Regions from separate parts of the Pantoea sp. X-Soil-OKNW-713 genome, predicted to be linked through region 1. Evidence: predicted binding sites of a transcription regulator. Region 1 holds the regulator's gene; the other holds the start of a gene.
The links. The regulator PurR, encoded in region 1, represses purine synthesis genes. The targets are predictions, from matches to a motif close to CANGCAAACGTTTGCNTG.
Positions count from the first base shown of each region.

Region 2: a site for PurR is predicted at 1,414-1,431, ahead of pyrC (dihydroorotase). Genes of this name have one in related genera too.

Region 1 is NZ_AP035995.1:1,868,497-1,871,608, reverse strand. Features, by position in the region: gene AC6I8R_RS08665 (C40 family peptidase) at 1-211, shown strand, start outside; gene cydH (cytochrome bd-I oxidase subunit CydH) at 275-364, opposite strand; gene purR (HTH-type transcriptional repressor PurR) at 650-1,675, shown strand; gene punR (DNA-binding transcriptional activator PunR) at 1,672-2,583, opposite strand; gene punC (purine nucleoside transporter PunC) at 2,692-3,112, shown strand, end outside.
Region 2 is NZ_AP035995.1:1,634,986-1,638,097, forward strand. Features, by position in the region: gene dinI (DNA damage-inducible protein I) at 1-232, opposite strand, end outside; gene pyrC (dihydroorotase) at 302-1,348, opposite strand; gene AC6I8R_RS07520 (lipoprotein) at 1,528-2,091, opposite strand; gene grxB (glutaredoxin 2) at 2,202-2,849, opposite strand; gene mdtH (multidrug efflux MFS transporter MdtH) at 2,939-3,112, opposite strand, start outside.

The DNA.
Region 1 (3,112 bases):
GCGCGATATGCTGGAGAAAGGGGATTTGGTGTTCTTCCGCATCAATAATCGCGGCACTGCCGATCATGTGGGTGTTTATCTTGGCAATGGCAAATTTATCCAGTCGCCTCGTACCGGTAAAGATATTCAAATCAGTGCATTGGGTGAGGATTACTGGCTGAAACACTACGTCGGGGCACGCCGTATGATGACCCCCAAAACCATCCGCTAAAAAAACGCCCGATACCCGATAAAACAACAAGCCGGACCCTGATTTTCAGGTCCGGCTTTTTTATTAATGAAGGATCGCGGTGAAGCTGAACACGATAATCATTAGTAGCGCGCCCACAGTGGTAAACAGCGCCAGTTTCAGGTCTGTACTCATCACAACTCCTTAGTCACAATAAATGAAGGGTTATCGTAATTTTCTCACAGCCTCCGGCAAAAATCTCGTCTTATCCGCGCCAGCTTGCTAGAATCGCCGCCTTTCGTTGCGCAACAGATTTTGCGCACGCTGTGTTTGCGGCAAGTTAAAGTGTTATTGACCAGGTGTTAATGTCTTTTTCTTCGCCATTCGCCCCGAAAATCGGGGCGCAAAACCATTAGCAGACGCAAACGTTTAACAATATACTTATCAGTTAGTTGCGATAAGCCCGGGAGTACCATTTTCATGGCAACAATTAAAGATGTGGCGAAACGCGCCGGTGTCTCCACCACCACGGTTTCGCATGTCATCAACAAGACGCGTTTTGTCGCGGAAGAGACGCGTAACGCCGTATGGGAAGCGATCAAAGAGCTGCATTACTCGCCCAGCGCCGTGGCGCGCAGCCTGAAAGTCAACCACACCAAAACGCTGGGGTTGCTGGCCACCTCCAGTGAAGCCCCCTATTTCGCCGAGATTATCGAGGCGGTGGAAAACCACTGTTTCGATCGCGGCTACACGCTGATCCTGGGCAATGCGCATAACGACCTGCAAAAACAGCGCGCATATCTGTCGATGATGGCGCAGAAGCGTGTCGATGGCCTGTTGGTGATGTGTTCTGAATACCCCGACGACCTGCTGACCATGCTGGAAGAGAACCGTAATATCCCGATGGTGGTGATGGACTGGGGCGCATCGCGTGGCGATTTTACCGATACGGTGCAGGACAATGCGTTTCAGGGCGGCTATCTCGCCGGGCGTTACCTGATTGAACGCGGTCATCGCGACATTGGTGCCATCCCCGGACAAATGGAGCGCAACACCGGCGGTGGCCGCCATGCCGGTTTCATGCAGGCGCTGAATGAGGCAGGCATCACCGTGCGGCCCGAGTGGATTGTGCAGGGCGATTTTGAACCGGAATCCGGTTATCAGGCGATGCAGCAGATCCTCAATCAGAAGCAACGCCCGACTGCCGTGTTCTGCGGTGGCGATATCATGGCGATGGGCGCGATCTGTGCTGCGGATGAAATGGGCCTGCGGGTCCCGCAGGATATCTCCGTGATCGGCTATGACAACGTGCGCAACGCGCGTTATTTCACGCCGGCGCTGACCACTGTTCATCAACCTAAAGCTCAGTTAGGCGAAAAAGCGTTGGAAATGCTGCTGGATCGTATCACCAGCAAACGTGAAGAACCGCAAACCATTGAAGTTCAACCAACGCTGATTGAACGCCGTTCAGTCGCTGACGGCCCGTTCCGCGACTACCGCCGCTAAGTTTCCGTTTCGCTCAACCATTCATGGTTGAGCGTTTCGGCATCGCCGAGATAACTCAGCAACCAACCCAGAGCCGGCGAATTACGTTGTTCCGACCAACTGACACAGCATGGGCTATCCGGGAACGGCGTGGGTAACGGTAACTCGGTTAATGCTCCGCTATCCAGCAATGGCCGGGCTAAATGGCCCGGCACCATCCCTACGCAGAGTCCCGCCAGCAGGCAGTCGACGCCGGTTTCCCATTCCGGCACCACCAGACGGCGTTGATTATCCAACGTCCAGGTCATGCGCCGCGGCAACGCCCGCGAAGTGTCTTCCAGCACCAGAGAAGGCCAGGCCCGCAACGTCTCGTCATCCAACAAGGTACTTTTTGCCAACGGATGATCGGGGCTGACTACACAGCGCCAGTTTAACGCGCCCATATCCTGAAAGGCGAAACGCCCACCGACCGGAATCGCCTGAGTGGCCCCAATCGCTACGTCGACCCGCCCATCGGCCAGTGCATCCCAGACACCATTAAACACTTCATAACTGATAATCAACTCCATGTCGGGAAAGTGGCGGTAGAAATCCTTCACCAGTTGTCGGGTGCGATGAGGTTTAACGATGCAATCCACCGCGATACTCAGCTGACCACGCCAGCCATTTGCCAACTGCTGGCACTGCCGCCGCGTCGCCAGCATTTTTTTGATAACACTTCGCCCTTCCCGGACAAAATGCTCCCCGGCCGCCGTCAGCACCACTTCCCGATGCTGACGTTCGAACAACGGCACCGCCAACCAGGTTTCGAGCTGCCGTACCGTGTAGCTGATGGCAGAAGGCACCCGATGTAACTCTTGTGCTGCCGCACTAAAACTACCGCTGCGGGCCACCGCATCTACCACTTCAAGCGCATATTCAGACCACATATTTTTGCCTGCAAATTTTTTGATAGCACCGCGCAAATATTAGCGTTTCACAAAACCTGGCGCACGCTTTTACACTCCTCCGCGTTTACCTGTCTAAAGAGAATTACCATGTTGTCATCAAAAGGATTTCTGCCTTATCTTGCTTTACTCAGCATGCTGGGCTTTCTTGCTACGGATATGTACCTGCCGGCATTCGGTGCCATGCAGCAGGATTTTGCTACCGCCCCCGGTACCATCAGCGCCAGTCTGAGTCTGTTCCTTGGTGGTTTTGCCTGTGCGCAGGTCTTCTGGGGACCGCTGTCGGATCGCTTCGGACGTAAACCGGTTCTGCTGGCGGGATTAGCGATTTTTGCCCTGGGTTGTCTGGGCATGTTGTGGGTGACCGACGTCCGTTTGATGCTGGCGCTGCGCTTTGTGCAGGCGCTGGGTGTTTGCGCTGCCGCCGTTAGCTGGCAGGCGCTGGTGGTGGATCGTTATCCGCAAAACCAGGCCAACAAAGTTTTTGCAACCATTATGCCGCTGGTCGCCT
Region 2 (3,112 bases), 230 kb from region 1:
ACCAGTCGTCAGCGCTTTCCCAGGTTTCCTGTAAAATATCGCTGATACGTTCGCGATTTTCTTTGCAACCACCAAAAACGCTCAGTTGATTGCCGCTGGCATAGCGAACTTTGACATGATGTTCGTCGTCTGGGAAATCACGGGAGATGCGTCGGGTAAGCTCTGCGCTTAACGCATCCAGTGCGCCCGCAGGAAGGGGCTGAGTTTTTGCTACGGTAATTTCAACACGCATAAACGCCTCCGAGATAATATACTGGTTATTTGTACAGTATAATTATCCCGAAGGCAAGCGCGAAAAATATCAGTCAGTCACACGCCAGTTAAGTGTCTCACCGGCGAGGAAGGGCACCAGGGTATCGTCAGCGACCGCCACGCTCTGCTCAACCGTCCACGGCTCCCGCACCAGCGTCAGTGTCCCTTCATTCAATGGCAAGCCGTAGAAGTTTGGCCCGTTTTCGGAACAGAAGGCTTCAAAGTGCTGCAACGCACCCAGTTCTTCAAATACGGTAGCGTAGGCGGGTAAAGATGTCGGCGCGTTGAAGACCCCGGCACACCCGCAACTGGCTTCTTTCAGATGACGCAAATGCGGCGCAGTATCGGTGCCGAGGAACACACGACGGTTTCCGCTGGCTACCAGTTTGCGCAGTGCCTCCTGATGAATATTACGCTTCAGGATCGGCAGACAATACAGGTGGGGACGCACACCGCCAACCAGCATATGGTTACGGTTAAACATCAGATGCTGGGGAGTGATAGTCGCGCCCAGTAGTTCATTACCGGCAGCAAGATATTCAGCCGCTTCTTTGGTAGTGATGTGTTCCATCACGACTTTCAGGCCAGGGAATTGCTGACGCAGCGGCTCCAGCACGGTTTCGATAAAACGGGCTTCGCGGTCAAAAATATCGATGTGCGAATCGGTTACTTCACCGTGCACCAGCATCGGCATGCCGATTTGCTGCATCCGTTCCAGCACGCGAGCGATAGACGCGATATTGGTCACGCCGTGGCTGGAGTTAGTGGTGGCATGGGCCGGATAGAGTTTTGCGGCCGTAAACACCCCGGCACGAAAGCCTTGTTCAATCTCATCGGGATCCAGAGAATCGGTGAGGTAGCAGGTCATCAGCGGCGTAAAGTTATGCTCTGCTGGCAGTGCAGCGAGAATGCGATCGCGATACGCGATGGCAGCAGCAACGCTGGTCACCGGCGGAACCAGGTTTGGCATGACAATCGCACGACCATTCACCGCACTGGTGTAAGGCAAAACTGCCTGAAGCATTGCGCCATCGCGCAGATGGATATGCCAGTCGTCAGGGCGGCGAATCGTGATTTGCTGGGGTTGGGCTGTCATTCAAAAGGCTCCGGCTAGGTAGAAAACGAAAGGCACGTTTAGGCCGGGGAGTAATCATAAGGATGTGGGCAACCGTTTGCACGGGATTTTATTCATGTTGCGTAGCGGCGCGATTTATCGCGCGGGTTTTACCCCGTACAGTGCGAAAAATCGCGCCGCTACGTATCATTGCAAGGCAATTAGTCAGTGAACGGGATCACCAACTGACCGGGTTTCACTTCCAGGCCTTTGGCGAATTTCTTCGCCAGCGCTTCGCCTTTGCTACGATCTTCGCTCAACACATACGCGGGTTTTTCATCGAAGTGACGTTTCAGCGATTCATTGAGATAAGGCGTCAGCGTTTTCATGATCGACGCCATTTTTTCCGGTTGCACCTGGGCATCAACGATCTCCAGATCCTTCAGGTAGATTGCCCCCTGTTGCGCATTGAAGACCGGCTGTGCTTTCATTTTTAGCTGCATTTCAGCTTGCTGTGGGCCAAACAGGGAGCTGACATTAATGTTAGCTTTACCGGATAAGGTGATCTTACCGGGTTCTTCACGGCCAATCTGGCTGCTCAAATCAGTCAACACAATATGCGCATTCACCAGTCCGGAAACACCCACATCCTTCTCGAAGTTGTTGTGTTTTTGCAGTGCCTGATTAACTTCCTGCTCGCTGATTGTGTATTGGGTTAATTGGTTACAGCCGGCCAGCAGCACGGCAAAAAGCAGGGCCATCAGCCCGGGAAATGCCTTCTTCATACTTTCCTCATCCTGAACAATACGGCAAACGTGCCATAGCCTGCCTGAATCAGGGGCGGGTGTCACCAGGAGAGCGATGAGAAACGCGCGGGCGCTTCTCATCAAAACGGTCAGGCAGCAATAGATGACAGCAAATTCACCTGGGTTTGTTTCGCCATATTGTCGCGATAAGCCGCTACCCGGCTTGGCCATTCGATACCGGCAACCAGGGTCAGTGAACGTAACAACGGAAACAAATTGATATCATCTAGTGATAGCTCACCGTTTACCGCATTGGGTTTGACGATCAATTTATCCAGCTGACGCAAATCATCGTTGATGTTTTTGATTAATCCGGGGGAATGTTTACGCAGCTCGCCAAAATCGCCAATGCTGGCCTGCTTTTTCTCCCGGAAATAATGACGGGCTTCAGGGGTGGCGAACTCAGCAAAAGCAGCGTCAGCAATACGCGGCAGCAGAAGTTTATTCACGTAACCATTCACATGGCGCAACCAGTCGGTGATGGCGGGATTGGTTTTGCCATTCAACAAGGTTTCGCCATCCTGCTTATCCACCAGGCGGACAATATCCATACTCTCCGGCATCGCGCTGCCATCGGCTTTTTGTAGAATGGGTGCCATCTTTTGACCAATGAGCTTTTTGGGGGTGTTCTCGTCGTCATTGAGCATCACGACCAGTTCAATGGGCAGATTTTTCAGGCCAAAAATCATGCGCGCTTTGACGCAAAAAGGGCAGTGATCGTAGATGTAGAGTTTCATCCTGTTTCTCCTCGGTTCCCGGGGGTGACTGGCGTCACCCTTTTTACAGACGTGCGGGAAGTATGGGAGAGATTATGGGTGCGGGCAAATCAGCTGCTGTACAACGCCGGGGCCACCGAGCGCGGTTGAAACTGCCACCACAGCGCCAACAGCGTCATGCTGCCCACCGCGCTGAGCAACATCCACGGCAATTCCGGCAGTGAGAGTTGCTGCCCGACATCAAACATCCAGCCACCGCCGGAATAACCAATCAGACCACCGAT